One region of the Bifidobacterium sp. C0047B3 genome, then DNA from elsewhere that is predicted to be linked to it. Evidence: riboswitches for the same ligand, from Rfam matches in the RefSeq annotation. Region 1 holds a riboswitch; the other holds the start of a gene.
The links. Region 1 has a riboswitch for thiamine pyrophosphate ahead of thiO (glycine oxidase ThiO). Riboswitches for the same ligand answer to the same signal wherever they lie in the genome.
Positions count from the first base shown of each region.

Region 2: linked by a shared signal. The riboswitch ahead of thiC (phosphomethylpyrimidine synthase ThiC) and the one ahead of thiO (glycine oxidase ThiO) in region 1 are both predicted to bind thiamine pyrophosphate.

Region 1 is NZ_JBWPWH010000005.1:42,229-50,278, forward strand. Features, by position in the region: gene AC1EKT_RS05665 (peptidase) at 1-2,497, shown strand, start outside; TPP riboswitch at 3,672-3,774, shown strand; gene thiO (glycine oxidase ThiO) at 3,768-4,838, shown strand; gene thiS (sulfur carrier protein ThiS) at 4,962-5,168, shown strand; gene AC1EKT_RS05680 (thiazole synthase) at 5,221-6,033, shown strand; gene AC1EKT_RS05685 (HesA/MoeB/ThiF family protein) at 6,069-6,800, shown strand; gene dnaK (molecular chaperone DnaK) at 7,623-8,050, shown strand, end outside.
Region 2 is NZ_JBWPWH010000001.1:341,981-350,030, reverse strand. Features, by position in the region: gene AC1EKT_RS01215 (MetQ/NlpA family ABC transporter substrate-binding protein) at 1-35, shown strand, start outside; gene AC1EKT_RS01210 (methionine ABC transporter ATP-binding protein) at 228-1,076, shown strand; gene AC1EKT_RS01205 (methionine ABC transporter permease) at 1,079-1,759, shown strand; TPP riboswitch at 1,824-1,929, shown strand; gene thiC (phosphomethylpyrimidine synthase ThiC) at 1,927-4,584, shown strand; gene AC1EKT_RS01195 (peptidylprolyl isomerase) at 4,989-5,525, opposite strand; gene AC1EKT_RS01190 (inositol monophosphatase family protein) at 5,671-6,501, opposite strand; gene serB (phosphoserine phosphatase SerB) at 7,387-8,040, opposite strand.

The DNA.
Region 1 (8,050 bases):
AACTCAGAAGCAGATTGATGAAGCTTTGAAGACTCTTGACGAAGCTCGCAAGAAGCTTGAGGATAACTATAAGACAGTTACCACTAAGCTTGATGAGGAAGCCCAGAAGTCTCAAGCAGATGGCGCAACCGCTCCAACGGCTGGTCAGTTTGAGGACTCGCCAGAGTTCAAGAATGCCGACGCCAAGAAGAAGGATGACGATAGCGGCAATAAGGTAGACAATGACGAAGTCGATGCCTATAAGAAGGCTTTGAAGGCTGCACGTGATTTACTCGCTAAGAAAGACGCTACTAATCTCAGTGAGCGTCCAACTCAGAAGCAGATTGATGATGCTCTCGAAACGTTGAAGAAGGCAAAGCAAGCTATTACCGATGGCTACAAGACCGATGCAACGGCTCTCCAAGACGAAGCAACGCTCGGAGAGGACGGTGGAGCATTTACTAATAGCCCAGAGTACAAGAACGCCGAAGCTAAGAAAGCTGAAGGCGGCAGTGACAATGCTAAGCTTAAGGCATACAAGGATGCTCTAGCTGAAGTTACGACTATGCTCAACAAGTTTGGTAAAGATGGCAAGCCGAAGGCTAACGCAACTGATATTCCAACTCAGGCTAAGGTTGATGCTGCGCTTAAGAAGCTCAGTGACGCTCGCAAGGCAGTGGAAGATGAGTACAAGACCGACGCAAAGCCTCTTGAAAAGGAGGTTGGCGACAAAACTCAAGACGGCAAGCTTGTAACACCTCCATTCGAGGAGTCGATTCCATACAAGAATGCTCTGTATAAGAAGCAGTCTGAAACTGGCGATGCTGCAACGACTGATACTTCTGCCACCAAGAAGCTTCAAGATTATAACGATAAGTTTGAAGCAGCGAAGAAGATTATCGATCAGGTGAAGAACCCAGATCCGAATGCTGATCCAGATAAAAAGCCAACTAATGCTGATGTTAAGACAGCTTTGGAAGCCTTGCAAAAGGCAAAGAAAGCTATCAATGACGCCTTTACGACTAATGCTAAGGATTTGAAGGATGAGTCTGCGAAGTCTACTGCTGACGGTGTAACTACCGTTGGTAAAGATGACTTTGAGAATACTACAGAGTTCAAGAACGCTGAATCTAAGAAGGGTAAAGACTGCAAGGATAATGCTGACGTCACCGCTTATAAGGAAGCGTTGAGTAAAGCTAGGACTTTGCTTGGAAAGTTCGATGAGAACGGTACGCCAAAGTCTGGTGAAAAGGAAATCCCAACCCAGCAAGAAGTTGACGAGGCTCTTAAGAAGCTGAAGGACATAAAAGATAAGATTACTGCTGACTACAAGACCAGTTCTACTGAGCTTCAGCAAGAAGTTGATAAGTCTAAGGACGGAGATAAAGACAAGCGTGATGACGTGTTCGAGAACACTCCTGCGTTCAAGAACGCGACTGCTAAGGGTGATGATGCGTCTAAGCAGGCGCTCGAAGAATACAACGAAAAGCTTAAGGCTGCTAAGAAGCTTCTTGAGAAGTTCGACCGCACTACTGGCAAGCCAAAGGATGGTGCAACTGACGTCCCAACCCAGAAAGAGCTTTACGATGCTCTAGATGCATTGCAAGCTGCTAAGAAGAAGATTGAAGACGATTACAGCACAATCAAGTATGACTTGCGTAAGGAAGCTGATAATGATGGTGACTTCACTAAGTCTCCTGAGTATCAGAATGCTCAAGCTAAGGGTGATGACGAGTCTAAGAAGGCTATTGACGATTACAAGAAGGCTCTCGACGAGGCTAACAAGATTCTTGGCGACAAGGATGCAACTCAGGCTCAGGTTGACGAGGCTTTGAAGAAGCTTCAGGATGCTAAGAAGAAGCTTACTGATTCTAATAAGACGGATAAGTCTAAGCTTCAGACTGAGGCTGATGATGATGCTAAGTTCCGTAAGTCTTTGTACTTCATTATTGGCAAACGCGACGATATTGAGGCTTATAAGAAGGCTTTGGCTGAGGCTGACAGCGTGCTTAACGATCCTAATGCAACTCAGGCTCAGGTTGATGAGGCTTTGAGGAAGCTTCAGGCTGCTAAGTATAAGCTTAATCACCCGTTTGGCGCTGGCAGTGGTGTTGGTAGCGGTAGCGGCTATGATACCGATGCTGATGCTGGGGATGGTTTTGATACTAGTGATTCTCAGAGTGCTTTGGTTGATAAGTCTGCTTTGCAAGTCGAAGTTAATAATTCTGTAGACACTAATGCAAACACTGCGGCAGCTAGAGCTTACAGGCAGGCTTTGGCTGAGGCTAAGCGTGTGCTTGCTGATAAGAATGCAACTCAGGCTCAGGTTGATGAGGCTTTGAGGAAGCTTCAGGCTGCTAAGGCTGCGTGGCGTAATGCCTCTGGCGCTTCCGGTAATGCTAGCGCTCTTGCTAAGACGGGTGCTGCAACTGGCTTGTTTGCAAGTCTTGCTGCAGTATTCTCCGGACTTGGTGCTGCTGGCGTTGCTTCTCGCCGCCGCAAGCATTCCAACGAGTAGCCTCGCTCATAACTAAAATCCCTCGCAGGTTATCTTCCGATAATCCGCGAGGGATTTTTTTTTCTTGCTGCCGCGCGAGCGCTGACTGCGCTAGTAACAGCTAGCGGCAGAAATTTTACAGTCGTGCGCAGTTTATGCCGCCTACGCACCAAAAAGCGGCAGAAACTTTACAGTCGTGTACAGAAAAGGTCGTTTGCGCGCTTTAATCCGGCAGAAACTTTACAGTCGTGTACAGAAAAGGTCGTTTGCGCGCTTTAATCCGGCAGAAACTTTACAGTCGTGTACAGAAAAGGTCGTTTGCGCGCTTTAATCCGGCAGAAACTTTACAGTCGCGTAAATTAACGATAGTATTTCCCCAAACCTCCTGAAGCTTTGCATCATTGCTTTGCGAACGCTGCTCATGAAGCTTTGCGGTTGCGCTTCTGCGAAAAGTGGTTTTGTAGCTTTGCAGTTATGCTTCTGCTAACAATGATTACTTATTGATTAGTGAACTTTAGCATTATTGCTCTGCAGACGCTGAGTATTTGTCGCTTAGTGAACACTAGCGTCCGTGCTGCTGCACGCGCCACACCAGACGCACCCACCACACCAAAAACACTAGCGGTTTTACTAATAGTGGGAGATAGGAATTGCTTGGTCGAGCAATATAAAAGCGGAACGATAGTAATAATCTTGTTGACGAATACTGTTTTTGAAAGAAAGTAACTAAAAAACTAAACTCAACTACGCAACCGCTAAGTCCAAGTAAGGTATAGGAGCGTAGCGCTGCGAGACAATCAACACCCACTCCTCACACCCATCTCAATTTCACACTCGCGCCACACCAAAAATAACTCAGTAACTACGCGCATCGTTATTAGTGCAGAATGCACACTGCAGGAGAAACGAAAAATCGGCAAAGTGCGTTACTAGTGCAGAACGCGTACTGCAGGAGAAACGAAAAAACGGTAGTGAGCGTTACTAACGCAGAAACCGTACTGCGTCAGTAACGAAAATGCTTAGTTTTGCGATTTGACATACCGGTTCAGTTAACAAATTTTTGCCAGAAGTGCTAGAATGCTGCACGGTAGTGTGATGAAATTCACATAATTTCGTTACATCTACCTGCAGCATTTGGGTATTGCTAAGTTAGCAATATTGCAACGTTCTGCATTTGTAATTCTTGAAGGTCAAGAATTACATCCGCGGGAGCCTGTTCTATACAGGCTGAGAGGGCGAAAGCCGACCGTAAACCTGATGCGGGTAATGCCGCCGTAGGGAAGGAGTATATATGCGAAATATTCGTATTATTGGTGCAGGTATTATTGGTTTAGCAACAGCGTGGAGACTTACGGAAGCTGGCGTAAAAGTTAGCATAATTGATCCAGATCCAGTCTCTGGTGCTTCTCACCATGCTGCCGGCATGTTAGCTCCTACCGCAGAAATGCAATATCAGCAAGAAGCGTTGTATCCTCTTATGTTTGAGTCTGCAACTATGTATAAGGAATTGGTTGATTCGGTTGCAAAGTACACCGATAAGCCAACCGGCTACTTAGAGTGCGGCTCTTATGTAATCGGTGGTGACGCTGCAGATAACGAGCACGTAAACGAGTTGCTAAACTTGCAGCATCGTTACGGCCGTAGAGCTGAGCATATTTCTGTGAGTAAGCTTCGTGAGATTGAGCCTGCTCTTTCGCCAACTATTGCTGGCGCTGTAAGCGTGCCGGACGACCATCAAATCAATCCTCGTCTTTTCACTGCAGCAATGATTGATGCGCTCGAAAAGCGCGGTGTTGTTATTGAGCGTCGCGCAAGCACTCCGGATGATTTGGGTCCAGACACAGTTTTGGCATCCGGTTTGGGTGCTAAGGATATGCTTCCGCAGCTTAAGCTTCGCGCTGTGTGGGGCGATATGATTCGTATGACTATTCCAGAGCCTTTGCGCCCAATTTTGAGCTCTGTGGTTCGTGGATTTGTGCATGACCGCCCAGTTTATTTGGTGCCTCGCGCTAAGGAAACAGGCGAGCTTGTGCTCGGCGCTACTTCTCGTGAAGACGACCGCGATATTCCAAAGGTTGGCGGCGTACTCGACTTACTTCGCGATGCTGCAAGCGTGCTTCCTGGCATTCAGGAATGCTCGATTACTGAGGTTACCGCTGGCGGCCGCCCAGGAACTCCAGACGATTTGCCGTTCATTGGCATTGATCCTAAGACGCACACCACGATTTCCACTGGTTACTTCCGTCACGGCATTTTGCTCACCGCTTTGGGTTCTTCTTTGACTACAAAGCTTGTGCTTGAGCAAGAGTTGACTGAGAAGGAAAAGGGCTTCTTGGAGAGCTGCAATCCTGCTCGCTTCTAATTGCTAATTCCAGTGAATTCGCTAGATTCCGCTGTGAATTGTGTGAAGCGTTCAAATATAGACGTAAATGTGATGCAGAAAGTACTTTTAGTAATTCAGCTTTTAGTTAGTAAAGGTTAGATTATGCAAATCGTAGTCAATGGTGAAACTGTTGAAGTGCAAGACGGATTGACTGTTGCTCAGCTTATTGCGCAACGTTATGGATCGGATGCAGGACCCGGCATAGCGGTCGCAATTGGCGACGATGTGCTTTCTCGCACGCAATGGGAATCAGCCGTCATATGTGATGGGAATCAAATCGAGATTCTTAGTGCAGTTCAAGGCGGCTGATTTCAAATAATTTGAGTATAGTTTCAAAAAAAATTTAAATAAAAGGCTTAAAATGACAGAAAATAATACAGAAGAAAGTGCCGATACTTGGCAGCTTTGCGGTAAGACTTTGCATTCAAGGCTTTTGCTTGGCACTGGTGGCATGACAAGCATTGACATTATGGAGAAGTCACTTGTGGCTTCTGGTGCGGAAGTAGCAACGGTTGCTTTGCGTCGTCACGCAAAAACTGGCGTGGATATTTACGGCATGTTGCAGCGTCACAATATTAACGTTTTGCCAAATACTGCAGGCTGCAAAACTGCGCATGACGCCGTGCTTACAGCAAAAATGGCTCGCGAATCTCTTGGAACCGACTGGATTAAGCTCGAAGTGATTGCAGACGACGATACTTTGCTTCCAGATACTCGCGAAGTTTTGCTTGCTGCAGAAAAGCTTATTGAAGAAGGCTTTAGCGTTCTTTGCTACACGAATGACGACCCGATTGTGGCTCGTCGCTTGGTTTCTCTTGGTGTGAAGGCTGTTATGCCTGGTGGTGCTCCAATTGGAACTGGTCTTGGCATTTTGAATCCTCGAAACATTGAACTGATTGTTCAAGAATGCAAGGAAGCTGGCGTTCCTGTGATTTTGGATGCTGGTGTTGGCACTGCTTCCGACGTTGTTAAAGCTTTCGAAATCGGCTGCTCTGGTGTGCTTCTTGCAAGCGCTGTAACTCGCTGCCCAGACCCAGTGAAGATGGGTCGTGCAATGGCTGCTGCTGTAATCGCTGGAAAGCTTGCTCACGATGCTGGTCGTATTCCTAAGCGTGAACATGCTCTCGCTTCTTCGCCTGTTGAAGGTCGCGCTTGGGCTGATTCTGTACTGTAAATTTTGTACTGTAATTTTTCGGCATATTATTCAACATGACGATTAATAAAATTTACGACAACCTGCAGGAGCTTGAGGCGGAACGCACTAGCCGCCACTTGCTCCTGCCGGGCTTTACTAATGAGCATCAGCAGTTACTTCGCGATGCGAAAATCTGCATGGTTGGCGCGGGCGGACTTGGCTCACCGTGCTTGCTTTCACTTGCTGCTGCAGGAGTTGGCGAAATCACGATTTGTGACGACGACGTTGTTGAGCTTTCTAATTTGCAAAGGCAGACTTTATATACTGTCGATCAGTGTGGCAAATCTAAAGCGCAACTTGCAGCTAAGCGTCTGCAAGCGTTATCTCCGGGTTTAAAAATTAACCTTGTAGATAGATTTAATGAAGATAATGCAAAGCAGCTTGTAGAAAGTCACGACTTGATAATTGACGGTTGTGATAATTTTGCTACTCGCTTTTTGATTGCGGATGCTGCTTGGAGTGCTGGTACGCCGGAAGTTTATGGCTCGGTGCTTTATTATGAGGGTCAAGTAAGTGTTTTCGTGCCAGGAAAAGGTCCTGGTTTGCGTGACTTATATACTTGCCCGCCTCCTAAAGAAAAAGTGCCAAAATCGGCCGTGTTGGGTGCGACTGCAGCTATTGTTGGCGCAATGATGGCAACTGAAGCAATCAAACTTATAACCGGTATTGGTACGCCGCTTATTGGTGTTTTGGCGCGTTACAACGCGCTTAATAATTCACTTCGCCACTTTAAATTTAGCGCGTGAAACTTGCGTAATTTCTCCTTATTTACATCTTGATTGCGCGTTATTCGGTCGCATGGATATTCGTGTGGTAGAGATTTGAGATTTTTTGCACTGAGCGCGGCGAACGTCAGAGCCGCAGGCTGCTGATTCGCCAAGCGAAGAAGAAAAATCGAAAAATCTCTGCGATAGACACGGTTATTAACGAATTATCACGCAGAGTTTGGGGGATTTCTTTACGAGCAATAAAAGAGGACTGCGCATTGACTTGCCGGAGCGCTTAAAGCGTAGCGCGCGAAGGCACTTCAATGCGGAAACTCGCTAAAGTTGGAAGTCCAGTGGACTTCCAACGCGAGTTTCGTAAGCGAGCGTAATAAAACGCGAGCTTATCGTTAAAAAAGTTTAAGAATAAAGCGACGAAGGAACGCTCACGCGCAAAGCGCGTTCGCTACTGAGCTTGCGTTGAAAGCACACCGTGCTTTCAACTTGAGCAAGCTCACGCTCCGAGTTGCTTTCGCGCGCGCAATGCTGCGCGAAAGCAGATCGTCGCGCCCGCGAGGAGAGAAATCCCCCAAAACTCGCGCCACATCAAACAAAAACAGTAAATAAAACTATGCTTTTATTTAAAACTTGAGTCTGGTTGTATAAAGTTTTTTGTAATTTTTGGGAATAAAAGTTGACTTTTACAAGTTGAGTGTAGTAGGCTCAAGTTTTGGAAAGTAAAAAAAGCTGATGCTTTAGTTAGTTTCCAACAAGGAATCTAAATAAAGCTCAGCTCACGTAACTACAAAACTTGAAGGAAAGCGTAATTGCACAAAAGGTGCAATACCTAGTTAAGGAGAAATTATGGGACGCGCAGTAGGTATTGATTTGGGAACAACTAATTCTTGCATCGCTACTCTTGAAGGTGGTAGCCCAACCGTTATTGTGAACGCTGAAGGCGCACGTACCACACCATCCGTTGTGGCATTCAGCAAGTCTGGTGAAATCTTGGTTGGTGAAGTTGCTAAGCGTCAGGCTGTAACAAACGTTGATCGCACGATTAGCTCAGTAAAGCGTCATATGGGCACTGATTGGACTGTTGATATCGACGGCAAGAAGTGGACTCCACAAGAGATTTCTGCACAGGTTTTGATGAAGTTGAAGCGCGATGCTGAAGCTTACTTGGGCGAGCCGGTAACCGATGCCGTTATTACATGCCCAGCTTACTTCAACGATGCTCAGCGTCAGGCAACTAAGGATGCTGGCAAGATTGCAGGCTTGAACGTGCTTCG
Region 2 (8,050 bases), on a different contig from region 1:
AAACTTACAAAGGCGCTGTGCTCCCTGTTTTCTAAATAATACTCACAATGTAGCCACCTAATGCCGCATGTGTATGCTTCGTGTATGCTTTGCGGCATTATTTTATAAGCGTGTAATATACGTAATGTGCGTGCTAGTTAATAATCTAGTTAATAACGCTAGTTAGTAACTCTAGTTAGTAACGAAGTATATTTCACACAGAAAGCAATAATCTGTTAAGGAAAAGCATGATTCAGATCGAACATCTTCACAAAAGCTACGGCAAAGGTAGCAAAGCGAACGAAGCATTACACGACATTAATCTGACTATTGAATCGGGAGAAGTATTCGGAATTCTTGGTTCTTCTGGTGCAGGAAAGTCTTCGCTAGTTCGTTGCATGAATCTGCTTGAGCGACCAACTTCTGGCAAAATTATTATTGACGGAAATGATATTAGCGAAGTAAAAGATAAAGAACTTGCAAAAGTACGCACTAATATTGGCATGATTTTCCAGAATTTTAGCCTTTTCCAGCAGCGTACAGTATTGCGAAACGTAACTTTCCCATTAGAGCTAAATCACACTGCAAAAAAGGAACGAGAAGAACGCGCAAACTACTTGCTTGACTTAGTTGGTTTAAAAGATTTTGCAAACCGCTACCCTAGCCAGCTTTCAGGCGGACAACAGCAGCGCGTAGCAATTGCGCGAGCATTGGCGAATAATCCGTCGATTATGCTTTGCGACGAAGCAACAAGCGCACTTGACTCCACAACTACTGCGCAAATCCTTGATTTATTGAGCCGAATTAACCGCGAACTCAACGTAACGCTTGTTATTATTACGCATTCGCTGGCTGTAGCACGAAATATTTGCGACCGAGTTGCAATGATTGATGGCGGACGCATTGTGGAATTAGGTGACACTGATACGCTTTTTGCAAATCCACAAAGCGATATTTTGCGAACTCTTATTGCAGATGAAAAACAGGAAAATCATCGAGCTAAAATTGCAAGCACGATTGCAAGCGAGCTTAACAATAAGCCAACAAACGCACAAACAGACGAACAAACAAACGCGCTTACCAATGAGGTGAAATAACAATGTTAGAAGCTGCTACACAATTTTTTAACGAATACGGCGACTTACTTATTGAAGGCGTGCAAGACACACTCGTAATGACGTCAGTTGCAACACTTTTTGCATACCTTATTGGACTTCCAGTTGGCGTACTTCTCATTACATCAAACAAAAAAGGCATTTGCCCTAACGCGCCAATTAACGCAGTTCTAGGATGGATTGTTAACATCGTGCGTTCTGTGCCGTTTATTATTTTATTAGTTGCAATAATTCCTTTTACTCGTCTCATAGTTGGCACTTCTTTGGGAGTTCCTGGAGCTATTGTGCCTCTGGTAATTACTGCTGCACCATTCGTTGCTAGAGTAGTTGAACAATCTTTAGCCGAAGTTGACGGAAGCTTAATCGAAGCAGCACAAAGCTTTGGAGCAAGCAAATTGCAAATTGTTTGCAAAGTATTGCTGTGGGAAGCTTTACCTTCACTAATTCGCGGAGCTGCACTTACGTTTATTACGCTTTTTGGATTCTCAGCAATGGCTGGAACAGTTGGAGCAGGCGGACTCGGAGATATTGCAATACGATACGGATACCAGCGTTATCAATACGATGTGATGACAGTGGCTGTTATTCTTTGCATTATCCTCGTACAGATTGTGCAAAGCTTGGGAGATTTTATTTCACGCGCAATCAATCATCACGAACGCTAAAGAAATTCGCAACATACCCACCACCAATTAAATGCACATAATCGTGTAAACTTGCTGGTAATTCGACATTTTGCAGGGGTGCTTTCGAAAGAAGGCTGAGATGGTATTAATTTATCTAACCCTTCGAACCTGTTAGTTAATACAACGTAGGGAGCAACGATTTTAGTATGACATCGAATTATCCGTACGCATCAATGCGTAATCAATTTAATCTAAGCGCCTGCTTTATTGCAGACCCACAAGCTTGTAATAATCGTCCACTTACAGATATTGTCGATGATGCTTTGCGCGCTGGAGCGACTTTTATTCGTCTTCATTGCAACAATGAAAACGCTAAAGAAATCACCACTATTGCACGCGATATTGCACAAATCATCGAAGACAATAACAAATGCGATTCTGTAACTTTTGTTATCGACGAGCGCGTTGATGTCGTTTGGCAAGCTCGCAATCAAAGCATCAAAGTTGACGGAGTGCACTTAGCACAAAGTGACATGGAGCCTAGAGAGGCTCGCGCACTTCTTGGCGAAGATGCTGTAATCGGCTTATCTGTTGAAACCGAGAGCTTAGTTAAAGTAATAAACGAACTTCCAGATGGATGCATCGATTACATTTGCGTAACAGCAATGCACAATCCTGAAGAAGGATGCGAAAGCACTACTGCCGCTTACGAATTGGAAGCAAACCACACAACGCTGGACGAAGCGAAAATTAATACGATTTGTTCCGCAAGTGATTTCCCAGTTCTAGTTGGCGGAAGAACTGCTCTCGACGATATCGATACAATCGCTCACACTAAGGCTGCAGGATGGTTCGTTTCTGAAGCACTGTATTCTTCAGAAACACCAGAATCAACTATGCATGAGTTTGTTGAACATTGGAAAGCTGTGCGAGGCGAAGAAAAGCACGGCTACGCTAAGCGAGTAATAGTTGCAGAAAATTCTGAATCAAAATCTTCAGAAACTCAAGAAAAGAAACCAACTTTTATTAACGCTAAAGAAGCAAAGGATGCTGCAAAATTAGCTAAGCAACAGCGCGTTGACATTGCAGCTCGCGGTTGCACTCAGCGCGATAAAGCTCATATTCGCAAAACAACTCCAGTTCATTTTGAGTATGAATATGGTTCTTACGATTTGGAAGTTCCTTATACGGAAATTAAGCTTTCGGATACTCCTGGCGTAGGCCCTAACCCGCCTTTTAAGGATTACAATACGGAAGGCCCAAAGTGCGACCCGAAGGAAGGCTTGGCTCCGCTTCGCCTTGACTGGATTCGTGACCGCGGTGACGTTGTGGAATATGAGGGTCGCAGGCGCAATCTTCAAGATGACGGCAAGCGCGCAATTAAGCGAGGCAAAGCTTCTAAAGAATGGCGTGGTCGCACGCATAAGCCAATGAAGGGCGCGGACCATCCAATTACGCAAATGTGGTACGCTCGCCACGGAATCACTACTCCGGAAATGCAATATGTTGCAACACGCGAAAATTGCGATGTGGAGCTGGTTCGTGAAGAAGTTGCAGCAGGACGTGCTGTAATTCCTTGCAATATTAACCATCCTGAAGCTGAGCCTATGATTATTGGTTCGCGCTTCTTGACTAAGCTCAACGCAAACATGGGTAATTCTGCTGTTACGTCATCTATCGACGAAGAAGTGGAAAAGCTTACGTGGGCCACGAAGTGGGGTGCGGATACCGTTATGGATCTTTCCACCGGTAACGATATTCACACGACGCGCGAATGGATTTTGCGCAACTCCCCTGTGCCAATTGGAACAGTGCCAATGTATCAGGCTTTGGAAAAGGTTGAGGATGATGCTTCTAAGCTCAGCTGGGAGCTTTTCCGCGATACTGTTATTGAGCAGTGCGAGCAGGGCGTTGACTACATGACTATTCACGCTGGCGTGCTTCTTCGCTACGTGCCGCTTACTGCAAACCGCGTAACCGGTATTGTTTCTCGTGGTGGCTCAATTATGGCTGAATGGTGCTTGCAGCATCATCAAGAGAGCTTCTTATATACGCACTTTGAAGAATTATGCGAGATTTTCGCAAAGTACGATGTTGCATTCTCTTTGGGCGATGGTTTGCGTCCAGGTAGCTTGGCTGATGCTAACGATGCGGCTCAACTTTCCGAGCTTATGACGCTTGGCGAGCTTACGAAGATCGCTTGGAAGCATGACGTGCAAGTTATGATTGAAGGTCCTGGTCACGTGCCATTCGACACTGTGCGTATGAATATTGAGATGGAGAAGGCAATTTGCCAGAATGCTCCATTCTATACGCTTGGTCCTTTGACTACGGATACCGCACCTGGCTACGACCACATTACTTCCGCAATTGGTGGCGTGGAGATTGCACGATACGGCACTGCAATGCTTTGCTATGTGACTCCTAAGGAACATTTGGGATTGCCTAACAAGGACGACGTGAAGCAAGGCGTGATTGCGTATAAGATCGCTTGCCACGCAGCTGATCTTGCTAAGCACCATCCACATGCTATGGATCGCGACAACGCAATCAGTAAGGCTCGCTTTGAGTTCCGCTGGTTGGATCAGTTCAACTTAAGCTACGATCCGGATACCGCAATCGCCTTCCACGACGAAACGCTTCCTGCAGAACCGGCAAAAATGGCGCACTTCTGCTCGATGTGCGGACCAAAGTTCTGCTCGATGGCTATTTCGCAAAATATTCGTAAGCGTTTTGGCGGAGCAGCTCAGCAGGAGCAGCTCGTTGAAGAAGCACGCAGTCAGGCAATTGCCGACGGTATGAAAGAGATGAGCAAAAAGTTCCAAGAATCCGGCTCATCGCTGTATCAAAGCGTGAAAGCATAAAGTACGGAAGTACGGAAGTACGGAAGTACGGAAGTACGAAGTGCGGAAGCAAAAACTGAATTGCAAGTGCTTCAATAGCAATACTTACAACGGATAATAATAGAAGAAGGTTGATATAAACCAAAGCGAGTTTTATAGTGAGCAATTGTGCTTGCTATAAGACTCGCTTTCTTTATATTCGAATTTAAATTCTATTAATCCGACCTTTTCGTTGCGTGCTTGTAAAGTTTCTGCCGCATTTTCGCGCGTAACCGACCTTTATTTTACACGAGCGTAAAGTTTCTGCCGCTTTACAGCAAAAATCCGACCTTTTCTGTACATAAGCGTATAGAAAATGTCGGATTAGTAATTAAGAACTGTAGTATTAAAGAATATTAAAGAGTATTAAATCAAATAACGTTTAATCACAAAACTTCAATAGAAATAATACCTACAGGCTCAAGAGGAGCATCAGATCGATCCGTTGCGACAGCCTCGAGCTTATCGACAACAGCCTTCGATTCATCGTCAGCAACTTCGCCGAAAATTGTATGGTGACCGTCAAGCCATGGAGTTGGCACAGTTGTAATGAAGAACTGCGAACCGTTAGTGCCATGCAAACGACCGTCACGACCGCGACGCTTTCCAGCATTTGCCATAGCGAGCAAATAAGGCTTATCGAACTTCAAGGATGCGTCAATTTCATCGTCAAACTCGTATCCAGGACCGCCAGTTCCATTGCCGAGTGGGCAACCACCCTGAATCATGAAGTCCTTAATAATACGGTGGAAAGTTAAACCATCGTAGAATGGCTCATTCGAAGGTTTTCCACTGAATGGGTCAAGCCACTCGCGCTCACCGGTAGCTAAGCCAACGAAATTTTTGACGGTTTCAGGCGCTTTGCTATCAAACAAATTGATTTTTATATCGCCTTCAGAAGTATGCATAATAACTGTAGTCATATTTGTAATCTTTCCATATATTCGCGACTACTTTAAACGCTTGAGTCGAAACACTTGATTGGTTTTAGATATAAAATTCCCTCGCCTACTGTAGTGAATTAGAAGACGAGGGGATGGATTAAAGATTTAGTTACTTAAGATTTAGTTACTTAAGATACGGCTTTAACTCTTTAATAAGCAAGCCATTAGAGGCAACCACATCATTTTCCTTGCGCCAATGAATAGGACTTCCATCCCACTGGCACACCTGGCACTGTGCCTCTTCCACAACCGCGGCACCAGCAGAAACAGCTGGAATATCCCAATGATGCAAGTGAGGCTCGAAATAAGCGTCATAAGTGCCATCTGCCACCTTGCACAAGTCGAGCGACACAGGCCCAATACGCTTAATATCCGCAGGGCAACACTCTTCAACAGAAGCAACTACGTCAAGCGCACGCTTAGATTCACCAGGTATATAAGACATTCCATAGCAAACCACAGATCCTTGCAAAGTAGAAGTTGTGGAAGGCGTAATCTTCTCGCGCTTCTCTCCTTGCGGAGTCCTACGAATGCGAATAGCACCCTGACCCTTTGCAGCCAAATAAGTCAATCCCAACGCAGGAGCGTGCACAACGCCAAGAACCGGACGAGCGGAGCCTTCATCGTTAAACTCAAAAAGCGAAACCGTAAGAGTCCACTCAGCCATATCGCGATTAAAATTAATCGCACCGTCAACGTTTCCAACGCACCAAAAACGGTCTCCCGGATTGCACTGCTCCGGCCTAGTTTGCCAAAAACCTTGGAAAGGATTCACATAAGTCAAACGATTTTGAATAAAACGCACGAGCTTATCGCCAAAACCAGATTCAGATTTATTAGGATCGCCCAACGCAATCGACGTCATATCTTGCGGGCTTAATTGATCCTGATACGCATGTTTACCGACATCTTCCAAAATACGCGCAACTTCAAGCGCAACTTCTCGTAAATTCAACTTACACTCCCTACCCTAAATGCATAAATTCCCGTATTTATGCACACTCTCTCTCCTATAAATTAACTTTATTTTACTCAACAATAGAAAGATTCACCAACACATTTAAGCTCTGTGGTTAAAAGATACAGAACTTTCACAAAAAAATTTAATCATTAATCTTTAATCATCATTCGCAATTTTACAATGTCTACGTACATTACTCAACTTTTCGTTCTATAAATGCAAAATTTATTTTATATCTCAATATGTTTCGTTCATTCGTGTGGATATTAGCAAGGTGAGATTTGAGATTTTTCGCACTGATTGAATATTGCACGTTCATGAAGCTTTGCAGTCGTGCTCTGCAGACGCTGATTCTCTATTGCATAGAGAACGCTAGCACTCATGCTGCTGCACACATCACACCAGACGCACCTACCACACCAAAAACAACGGTGGGTGAATTTACTAGTGAGTGGTGGGTGTTGCTTGAGAGGTACGAATATTAGTGTGGTAGAGATTTGAGATTTTTCGCACTGAGCGCGGCGAACGTCAGAGCCGCAGGCTGCTGATTCGCCAAGCGAAGAAGAAAAATCGAAAAATCTCTGCGATTTGCACGGTTATTAACGATTAAGCACGCAGAGTTTGGGGGATTTCTCTACGAGCAATAAAAGAGGACTGAGGAAGCAACATTCTTTTAAGAACAAAGCAGACAACAAAACCTCTAACAGCCAAAGCGACGAAGGACGGGAACTTGCGAGGAGAGAAATCCCCCAAAACTCGCGACACGTTAAGCAAGAGCGGAGCGCTGCGAGACAAGTAATTCCTATCACTCACCTTTGCGTAAAAGAAAATCGCAAATAAAGAAATCCCCTAAAACTCGCGCCACATTAAAGCAACGTATTAATTCGCATTCAAAAACCGCAAGACAGCGCTTAAATCGCGAGTAAGAATGCTGTAAGGAGTAGCCGCTTGAACTGCTGGTTTTGCGCAAAAAGCTACGCCTAATCCAGCGAATTTAATCATTGAAATATCGTTCGCTCCATCCCCCACTGCAACAGTTTGCTCGCGCTCAACTCCAAGATCACTTGCCCAATTTTGAAGCGCTTCAACTTTTGCATTAGCATTAACAATATTTCCTATCACGTTGCCGGTAAGCTTGCCGCCAGCCGACTCTAAATGGTGAGCCACACAAAAATCAATATTCAAACTCGGCAAAAATTCGTCCAAAATCTCGTGAAAACCGCCAGAAACTGCTCCAACTTTCCATCCGTGCGCGTGAAGCGCGTCAATTAAAACATTCGCGCCTTTAGTTACGTGAATTTTGGAAATAATACGCTTTTTGCACTCGTCAATATTCAAATCGCGAAGCATACTCACTCGCGAACGCAAGGAAGTATCGAAGGTAATTTCGCCACGCATTGCTCGCGCTGTAATCTTAGAGAGCTCATCGCCGCATCCAGCTTCTGCACCGAGCAAATCGATAACTTCTTCCTCAATAAGCGTTGCATCAACATCCATAACCAAAAGCCCTGGTTTAGACAAAGTTGGCAACATCGAAGAAAAG